3 regions of the Paenarthrobacter nitroguajacolicus genome follow, and region 1 is predicted to be linked to each of the others. Evidence: riboswitches for the same ligand, from Rfam matches in the RefSeq annotation. Region 1 holds a riboswitch; each other region holds the start of a gene.
What was found. A riboswitch is a leader RNA that binds a small molecule or an ion and turns the genes downstream of it on or off. The one in region 1 is predicted to bind cyclic di-AMP.
Positions count from the first base shown of each region.

Region 2: another riboswitch for cyclic di-AMP. It lies ahead of KCX59_RS05695 (M23 family metallopeptidase); the one in region 1 lies ahead of KCX59_RS02140 (NlpC/P60 family protein).
Region 3: another riboswitch for cyclic di-AMP. It lies ahead of KCX59_RS04190 (hypothetical protein); the one in region 1 lies ahead of KCX59_RS02140 (NlpC/P60 family protein).

Region 1 covers NZ_CP073234.1:404,214-407,480, reverse strand. Annotated here, with positions in the region: gene KCX59_RS02145 (FAD-binding protein) at 1-339, shown strand, start outside; gene KCX59_RS02140 (NlpC/P60 family protein) at 525-1,319, opposite strand; cyclic di-AMP (ydaO/yuaA leader) riboswitch at 1,323-1,490, opposite strand; gene KCX59_RS02135 (copper resistance CopC family protein) at 1,665-2,297, opposite strand; gene KCX59_RS02130 (NCS2 family permease) at 2,412-3,267, shown strand, end outside.
Region 2 covers NZ_CP073234.1:1,122,475-1,125,741, reverse strand. Annotated here, with positions in the region: gene KCX59_RS05700 (C40 family peptidase) at 1-567, opposite strand, end outside; cyclic di-AMP (ydaO/yuaA leader) riboswitch at 572-734, opposite strand; gene KCX59_RS05695 (M23 family metallopeptidase) at 880-1,716, opposite strand; cyclic di-AMP (ydaO/yuaA leader) riboswitch at 1,721-1,935, opposite strand; gene KCX59_RS05690 (metal-dependent transcriptional regulator) at 2,146-2,841, opposite strand; gene serC (phosphoserine transaminase) at 3,135-3,267, shown strand, end outside.
Region 3 covers NZ_CP073234.1:830,286-833,552, forward strand. Annotated here, with positions in the region: gene KCX59_RS04185 (pyridoxal phosphate-dependent decarboxylase family protein) at 1-428, shown strand, start outside; gene KCX59_RS04190 (hypothetical protein) at 542-1,396, opposite strand; cyclic di-AMP (ydaO/yuaA leader) riboswitch at 1,400-1,561, opposite strand; gene KCX59_RS04195 (sensor histidine kinase) at 1,695-3,194, opposite strand; gene KCX59_RS04200 (response regulator transcription factor) at 3,216-3,267, opposite strand, start outside.

The DNA of each region.
Region 1 (3,267 bases):
ACCACAGCGGGCCTCAGAACGGGACTCCATGTATCCGGCCCCCTCGAATCCACTCCACGCCAGTGGGCAGTCCACACAGCCAACGGTGTCCTCCTGGCGGACCACGTAGTAGTCACGCGCTGTGCCCAAAGCCAGTTGCGGCGCATGCTCGCCGAACTTGGGATAGCCGTTGGCCAGAACTTCGCGGCCGCCATGCGGGCGGTAGGGATGCACCTGGTGGGCGTTGGGGACCTCATCACGCCGTCTCCTAAGGAAGTGCTGCGGCAAGCCAAGGCAGTGGGCCAAGCCATCTCCTCAAAAGTTGCCCTGCCCGCAGGTCCGGGCATCGCCCTCGCCTAGGGGCACTACGCCTAGGGGCCCGCACGGGCCCCGCCGCCCACGCGGCTATAGACCCGCCGTCGAACGTTCCCCGCTGAACGTTCTTCCCCGCTGAACATTAACAAACAGAACTTAACGCCAAAGGCCGGCACCTCCAAAGACAATAGTCTTTGAAGGCACCGGCCTTTGAACTGAAGCGTGAGGCTTTATGCGCCAGCGCGTACGTAGGTCAGGGGACCCGTTGCGGTCAACCAGCTGATCGGGTGGATGCCCGTCTGGTTGCCGTTGATGCCACCGCTGATTGCCTGGCCGTTGCCGATGTAGATAGCAACGTGGCCGGACTGGACGATCATGTCACCGGGCTGGGGATCGCTAACGACCTTGCCGTAGTTCATGAACTGCATGGGACCGAGGTCGCCTACCGGGATGCCAGCGGAGCCGAGAGCCTTCTCGACCATGGCGGTGCAGTCCTGGAAGACGCCGATCTGTGCGTAAGCCGAGGCAACCATGGCTGCGTTGACGCCGCCAACGGCGGGGGCAGCAGCTACAGGAGCAGGGGCAGCCGGTGCGGCAGCCACAGGAGCAGCAACCGCAGCCTGGGCGGCGACGGGAGCTGTTGCAGCAGCAGTGGTGACGGCTGCCTTCTGGACCACAGGGGCCTCAACAACGGGAGCCGGCTTTTCGATGACCGGAGCTGCTACGGAAGCAACGGCCGGACGCTCGAAGTTGACGGTAGCCGTCGCCAGGGCGGTAACAACCTTGGTGGGTGCCTCGGAAACGGTCTCAGCGACCGTTGCGGGGCTGGAGTCGCGCTGAACCGGAGCCTCAGCTGCGTGAGCAGCAATGGAGCCGGTCAAAACGAGGCCCGAGGCTGCTGCGATAACAGCTGCCTGGCGGCCAGCGCCGGAAGCGTTGCTGGCTACTGCCTTCGAGATGGAGATGAACGGATTAGGACGTACGCTGTCCGCCTTACGACGGCCGCGAAGAATGCGTGAAGACATGAAAGAGCCTCTCCCGATGCCTGCGAGGTTAGCTGTCGGATTCGGATGGGAGTCACCCGGCCACTATCCCCCGCTGTTCAGCGGAAGCTTCGTGACTTCACCCCAAGGCACGCTCGAAAGCGGCCTAAATTGGGTTCCCCGTCTCTGCCGTAGGTTTGTCTGCGAACGGATTCCGGACTGCGGCAGAGCTAGGCAATCAGGCCGGAAGTGCCCGCTACGTGGAACAGGCACAGGTACTACCGTACGCGATGATTCCTCCGAAGTCACATTTAAGTAACGGGAAGTGGGCTTCTGGCGTGTCGCAGTGTCCGTTTCGAGATATTCGCAGGTACGTAGAAAACCGCGTTATTCCGCGGAAGTATCGCCATCAGGGCTGTTCGAAGCGGCGAGTTTCTTCCGTGCGGTAACAGCAAGGTAAATAACGAGACCCACAGCAACAACAGCCAGCCCGACAATGCTCCAAGGGAAGGGTTGGGAGGCGTCAGCGGCAGGCTCGCTGCTGCCCGTTCCCGGCGCTGCGGTACCCGCCGTCGGTACTTCGGCTGACGGCGCCGACACCGACGGCGAGACACCAACCGGGCCACTCGCCGTCGTCGCGGTTCCCGCGGCGGCCGTGAACGCGAAGGTGCCCTCAATGGGGTGGGAATCCGAGCTGACTACACGCCAAACCACGGTGTATTCACCAGCTGGAGCGCCCTCGCGAAGCTTTTGGACAGCCTGGCTGTCAATGATTTCGACCGGACCGTCCGCCCAGTTCTCACCGCCGGACGTCACGGTGACGCCGGAACCAATCGCGAGCGGGCGGTTGTTGAACGTGATGGAGACCGACGCCGGGACTTCCGCCACGCTGGCACCGTTGGCTGGCGCGGTTGACTCGGCGACGTCGTGCGCGGACGCCGGAGCCGCGGAAAACAGCAAAGCGGACGCGAAAGCAAGGGCAGCGACGACGGCGGCCAGAAGCGGGCGGATGGTACGCATGGGGCGGTTTCTCCTAGTGTTGGCTTCCTTACAGACTAGGCGAATGGTTCAAAGGGCCCACACCGGACAACATAGGATTTGAGAGCAAACTCCCCTCGATCCCCGGAGACCTTCATGCTCAAACAAGGTTCTGCAATCGACCGCTACTTCAAAATCTCCGAACGTGGATCCACGTATTCGCGGGAAATCCGTGGCGGCTTCGCGACCTTCTTCGCCATGAGCTACATCGTGGTGCTGAACCCGCTGATCCTCTCCGGACCCGACTCGAGTGGCGCGTCGCTGGGCTTCACGGCCGTGGCAGCCACCACGGCGTTCGTTGCCGGCATCTTGACCATCCTCATGGGCGCGTGGGCCAAACATCCGTTTGCCGTGGCCACAGGCTTGGGCGTCAACGCCTTCGTGGCAGTCACTGTGGCTTCCCATCCCGGATTGACTTGGCCGGACATGATGGGGCTCGTGGTGCTGTCCGGCATCACCATGCTCATCCTGGTGCTGACCGGTTTCCGAACAGCCGTGTTCAAGGCGGTTCCGGAGGCCCTGAAGACGGCAATTGTTGTGGGCATCGGCCTCTTCATCGCACTCATTGGCCTGGTCAACGCCGGTTTCGTCCGCCGCATCCCTGATGCTGCCGGCACCACCGTTCCGTTGGGCCTGGGCGTGGACGGAAAGCTCATGGGCTGGCCGACACTCGTTTTCGCAGTGGGCTTGATCCTGACCATCGCCTTGGTGGTCCGAAAGGTCCGCGGCGCCATCCTGATCGGCATCGTGGTCTCCACTGCGCTGGCCGCCATCCTCGAATTCACGCTGCACATCGGCCCAAGCTTTGACGGAACCAACGTCAACCCCCGCGGCTGGTCCCTGGTGGCCCCCACGCTCACCGAATGGGGCGCCCCGGATCTGTCCCTCATCGGCAAGGCCAACCCTTTCGGTGCTTTTGAACACCTCGGCTTCATCGCGGCGGCTTTGCTGG
Region 2 (3,267 bases), 720 kb from region 1:
GGCCGTCCAGGCGTTGACGCGGGGGATGCTGATTCCGGCCTGTGCGTAGACCCACTGGGTGAAGCCGGAGCAATCCCAACCGTTGGGTGTGGTTCCGCCCCAAACGTAGGGAGAGCCGATGCCGGTGTAGGCAATGGCGGCGAGACCGGAGGCAGCTGCACTGGAGGCCGAATCCTTGGCCTCGGAAGACTTTGCTGTAACTGCTTCCGCTGTTTCTTCGCTGGTGGCCGCTGCGCGCTCGGCAACCTGCGCTGCGCGCTGTACCTTGGGGGCTTCCAGGGTGGCCACGGTGGGGCTCTCGAAGGAAACGGTGGCTGTCGGTTCTGCGGTAATCACCGCGGTAGCAACCAGCTGTTGGGTGCTGGAGGCCTCCGACTTGGAAACGTCGGTGTCTGTTGCTTGTGCCGGCAAGCCGACGGTGAGGACGAGGCCTGAGGCTGCTGCAAGGACGGCGGCCTGACGGCCCACGGTTCCTGCGTTGGAGGAAACAGCCTTGGAAAGAGTGTTCAACGGGTTCGTGCGAACCGTTTGGGCGCGATGGCGCGCAGGGGTAGTGCGTGATGACACGTAGGTAGCCTCTCCCAATGCCTGCGAGGTGAGCTGTCGGATTCGGATGGGAGTCATCCGGCCGCGCTGCTTCCAAGGAAGCTTTTGCGACTTAACCCCAAGGCCTTCTTTCGAAGGCCAGAAGTGGTTCCCCCGCCCCTGCCAGACGATTTATGCGAACGGACCTTGAGAGGTGGCAGAGCTAGGCAATCCACTCAAGTGCACCGGCCCCCTAAAAAGCCGATGCGCTCTGTACGCTACAACACTTGAAAGCGAATGTCACATTCAGGTCACGGGGCGTCCCGCTAATGCGAGAGGCAACCATCAACTGGCTTAGAGCCAGCCCATGGGGTCTACAACTTCACCGTTGACCTGGACCTCGAAGTGGAGGTGGCAGCCGGTGGAAGCGCCCGTGGTGCCGCTCAGGGCGACGGTGTCGCCGCGGTTTACGGTCTGGCCTACCTGGACGGTGAAGGACGACAGGTGGTTGTACGTGGTCTCGAGGCCATTGCCGTGGTCAACGACCACGCGGTTGCCTCCGCCGTACTCGTGCCATCCGGCGAACGTAACCTTGCCGGTGGCCGCTGCGTGCACAGCCGTGCCGCACTGGGCAACGAAGTCCTGGCCACGGTGGAAGTCACCTGCGCCACCCGTGAGGGGGCTGATGCGGTAACCAAAAGGGGATGCCGTGGTGAGCGTGTCCAGGGGGCTGGCCATGCTGCCAACGGACGAGGCCCGCTGGATGCTCTCAGTCGACTGGGCGCTGAGCAGCTGCTTCAGCTTCCCATCGGGGTCGGCAGAAGTGGCGACGGCGGCGCGGCTGAAGTCGATCTTGGCTGACGCGGCGGCGGAAACCTCGGGCTGGCTGCCAGTGGGGGCGGCGACGGCGAGGGCAGACTCAGTCTGGCCTGATTCCGAAGTGGCCATGACGGGACTCGTGGCCGGCAGACCGACAGTCAGGGCAAGTCCGGTGGCGGCAAGCGCAACACCGGCCTTCTGCCCGACGCCGCTGGCAGCGGCGAAGTCGGCAACCTGGCGCAGCGGGCTCTTACGGCGGCGCACCTGACGCTCGGTGTCGCGAGGCCGGATCTCCGTTACGACGGTGGCTGGCCGCAGCTCAGCAGCGGGGCCGGACGCGCGGCGGCGACCCCTGACGTTCTGCGATGTCAAACTCTGTTCCTCTCTCAAAAGCCTGCGAAGTTAGCTGTCGGATTCGGGTCAGAGAGTACAAAGACCCGGTCCGCACGAGGCGCTCACGGCACACAGGTATCCCAAGAGGGACTTGCATACGTGGGCACTTCTGCTGCGGACTTCACCCCAAGGCTGCTTCTTTAGACAGCCGCTTGTGGTTCCCCCGCCTCTGCCAGTGGTGGGTGGCACACCTGATCCGCTGGCAGAGCTCGGCTCCGGATCAGGTAACGCTTTGGTATCAGCGCTAGTAGATAACTATAGGGGATTAAGGCTCTTGGTAATAAATTCGTTATCAACAGGAGCGGGGCAAGCGAAGGAGGCCCTTATCATCAATTTCGAAAAACCGCAGGTCACACGCGCGCCGAACGCACAAAAGTGAGGTTTGACACTGTGCTGGCCCGGTGCCGGTCAGCTGAGGGAGACGAAGACGTGCGCAGCAACTTCAGGAGGTAGCTCCAAGGCGCCCTCGATACCCGGGACGCGGACCGAGATGTACTCACCGACGCGCTCCAGCGACACTGTTGCGCCTGGACGGATTCCGCCCTCATCCAACTGGGTGAGAAGTTCCGGCTCGACTTGGATGGGCTCCGCAAGGCGGCTGACCACAACGCGGGAATCAGTGGCGTAGCCGTCCATGGCCTGCAGCAGATTGACATCCAGCCGGGGGAAGGGCTGGCTGGCGAGGCCACCAAGCGCCTCAAGCCCCGGGATGGGGTTGCCATAGGGAGACTCTGTGGGATGCTCCAGGAGCTCGTAAAGCCGGCGCTCCACGCGCTCACTCATGACATGCTCCCAGCGACACGCTTCATCGTGTACATAGGCCCAGTCCAAGCCAATAACGTCGGCCAACAGGCGCTCCGCAAGGCGGTGCTTGCGCATGACCTCTGTGGCGCGTTTCCGGCCCACTTCAGTGAGCTCCAGGTGGCGGTCGTTGGACACAATCACCAGGCCGTCGCGCTCCATGCGTCCGATGGTCTGGGAAACAGTGGGTCCGGAGTGGCGCAATCGCTCGGCAATGCGGGCCCGGAGTGCCACTATGTTTTCTTCTTCAAGCTCCAAAATGGTCCGAAGATACATCTCAGTGGTATCGATCAGATCCGTCATCCAGCTCAGCTCTCCTCGAACGCAGTTCCTTGCGTAATCTCCACCGTACCGCGTCCCCAGCAAGGGCGGACGGTGTGCACCGCCGCCCCATGAACGCCAACCACCAGCCTAGCTTATTTGGAATTACTCTGGATAATTCCGGTCGCATCCGATTCGTTTGCATTCCACGTGGCGGACTATGACGGCTGCAGGTTCCTGCGCCCGGGCCGTGTCAGGCAGAATTGGGGTGTCGAAGGGGCAGTTGATGCCCCATGCCACCTCCCATCTCTAGCCGACACCCATTGGAGCCCTACGTGAGCGACAACAGCATCACCATTCCCGCCGACCTGCTGCCCAAGGATGGACGCTTCGGCGCTGGACCGTCCAAGGTTCGCCCGGAACAGATCGAAGCGTTGTCTGCCGCGTCGACCACCATCCTCGGCACCT
Region 3 (3,267 bases), 430 kb from region 1:
ACCTCATTGCCACTGATGCCGGGCCTGGGGATCCTTTCGAGAAAGTTCCGGAGATGTCCCGCCGCGCCCGGGGCATCCCGGTCTGGGCTGCACTCAGGCAGCTGGGCCGGGACGGCGTGATTTCCATGGTTGAGCGCCTGGCAGCAAATGCCCGTGCTTTGGCTGAAGGACTGTCCTCGATCCCTGGCGTGGAGGTGCTCAACGACGTCGTGTTCACGCAGGTCTCGGTGTGTTTCGGAAGCGATGACCGTACGCACCGGATCACCCAGCGGCTCATGGCCGAAGGCGCGGTCTGGATGTCCGGTTCGTCGTGGCGTGGCCGCGAGATCTTACGGATTTCGGTGAGCAATTGGACTACGGACGCCGGGGATGTCGCCGCGTCCGTCGCAGCCGTGCGGGGAGCGGTGAAGGCCGAACCGGAGGCATAGCGTTCTACGGCCACGCACCTGTGAAACGGCAAAGCCGCGCCCGTTCCCGCCATCCGCTCCAGTGGGTACTGGTGCGAACGGCGGCAACGGGCGCGGCAATCAAGCAGTCTGGCTTAGTACCAGTTGTTGGCCAAGTGGAAGCCCAGAGCGGCGGACGGGGATCCGTAGCGCTCCTTGATGTAGTTCAGGCCCCACTTGATTTGGGTCTGGTAGTTGGTTTCCCAGTCAGGACCAACGGTAGCCATCTTGGAAGCAGGCAGGGACTGGACGATGCCGTAGGCGCCGCTGGAAGCGTTCATCGCCGTGGTCTTCCAGTTCGATTCCTTCTCCCACAGCGTGTTCAGGGCAGTCATTTCGCCCGGGCCCCAGCCGTAGTTGCCAAGCATGCTCAGTGCGTACGCCTTGGCAGCAGCGGGGTCGTCCACGGCCTTGGGGGCGGCAGCAGCAGCTGCGGCTTCCGCGGCGGCGGCGGCAGCAGCGGCGTCGGCGGCTTGCTTGGCAGCAGCGTCAGCAGCAGCCTTCTCAGCGGCGGCTTGGGCGGCAGCTTGGTCTGCGGCAGCCTTTTCGGCGGCGGCCTGCGCGGCTGCGGCCTGGTCAGCGGCAGCCTTCTCGGCGGCAGCCTTGTCAGCAGCTGCCTTTTCCGCGGCGGCCCTGTCGGCTGCGCCCTTTTCGGCGGCAGCATCCAGGGAAGCGGAGATCTCGGCCGACTTGTTCGTGTTGACCTGCGCACTGGACTGGGTTCCGGCTACGCGGCTGGCCTCGGGGAGGGTCAGTGCGGCGTTTGCGGCGGTTCCGAGCGATGCAACGCCCAGTGCAGCTGCCACGACACCGGCTACGACGGACATGCGGTGGCCGGACTTACCCTGGCGGGCTGCGTTCTTGAGGACAGACTGCGACTTGGTGTGCGGTGCGTTGTGTTCGTCGCGGCGACGCGCGGAAGGGCGCGTCTGATCGTTAAATTCAGACATGTGATTACCTCTCAGCGCCTGCGGAGTTAGCTGTCGGGTTCGGATGAGGTCATCCGGCCGCGCATCATGCTGCGGCTTCACCCCAAGGGCCGGCCAAAAAGGCCTGGGCCCGGAGACTCTGGGTCCCCCGTCTCTGCCTCGGAGAAAGAACGGACTCCGGGAAGTGGCAGAGCTCGGCGCATCCCGGATGTGGGCCTGCTAGGGACGACCCACCCTTTCGACGGTACAGGAGGATTCCACAGAAGTCACATTTAGGTAACAGAGATCACGACGCCGGTGAGTCGCCTTGCCCGATTCGTTATAGGCCTTCGGTGTTCACGGTAGGGAGTCGGAGGGTGAATTCCGTGCGACCCGGCCGCGAGGTCACTTCCACGCTACCGCCATGCGCTGAAACGATGGCCTCCACAATGGACAAGCCGAGTCCGGAGGTGCCCTCAGAGCCCGATCTTGCGGCATCAGCGCGGGCAAACCGGGAGAAGATCCTGCCTTGGAAGTCTTTCGGAATTCCGGGGCCGTTATCCGTCACTGTCACCACGGCACTGCCATCGGCGGAGAGCATGACGCCTGTGACCACGGTAGTACCTGGATCCGTGTGTTTGCGGGCATTGGACAACAAATTGCCCAGCACCTGATGAAGTTGGGTGGCATCGCCGCGCACAGTGATGGGCTCATCAGGGAGCTGGAGCTGCCAGATGTGATCCGACGCCATGACTTTCTCGTCACTGACCGTTTCGATCACGAGCTGTGTCAGGTCCACGTCCTCAACTTTGACAGGCTGTCCCTCGTCCAACCGCGCCAGTAGAAGAAGGTCCTCCACCAAGGTGGTCATGCGTTCGGACTGGCTTTGGACACGCGCCAGCGACTTCCGGCCATCCTCGGTGAAGTTCTCCGTCATCCTTAGTAGCTCGGTGTAGCCCCGGATGGCGGTCAGGGGAGTCCGCAGTTCGTGCGAGGCATCGGCCACGAACTGGCGCACCTTGGTTTCGCTTTCCTGCCGTGCTTCCAGCGCGCTCGAAACGTTGTTCAGCATCTGGTTCAAGGCATAGCCGACGCTGCCCACTTCCGTTCCGGGGTGGGATGCCGACGGCGGTACGCGCACCGCAAGTGCCACCTCGCCGGCGTCGAGAGGCAGGCGCGAAACCTTCGTGGCCACCTCGGAGAGCTGCTCAAGAGGACGCATGGTCCGGCGGATGATGACCGTTCCCACGAGCCCGATCACCACCAGCCCAGCCAGCGAGACCAGCACCATGGTCCACACCAGCGAGGCTTCTGCGCTCTGCTTGTCCTCCAGCGGCAGGCCCGTCACAATCACGTCGCCATAAGTGGTTTCGACTGCCACAAGCCGGTAATCGCCGTTGGACAGCGATCGGTCCACGGGTTGGTTGTCCGTGGGAAGCGACACCAGGACCTGCTCATCGTCTGCTGAGAGCGAGACGCGGTGACCTTGGGCGTCGATCAAACCCGAGCTTCGCACGGTGGAGCCGTCGATCCTCGCGTTGAGCGTGCCTGCCGCCTGCCCGCGCGCCTCCAAAGGATCCGGCCTGCCGGGGGATGACGGAAAGTTCGACGGCGGCCTGCCGAAGTCATTCGCGCGGCTGGACGCCTGCTCCAACTGCCTGTCGAGCTGCCTGTTGAAGACCATGTCCATGGACGCGTAGCTGACCACCCCCACAGCAGCGCAAATGGCGATCAATAGTGCCATGGCCACCAGGACCAAGCGTGTACGCAGGTGCCAGGTGGAGGGATTGAGCCAACTGAGCTGAGTCTGTCCGGCCGACACTCCGGACTTCCTGGCCATTCGCGAGAGGGTGCCCAAGGGCTAGTCCGCAGGCTTGATGACGTAGCCGGCACCCCGGATGGTATGGATCATC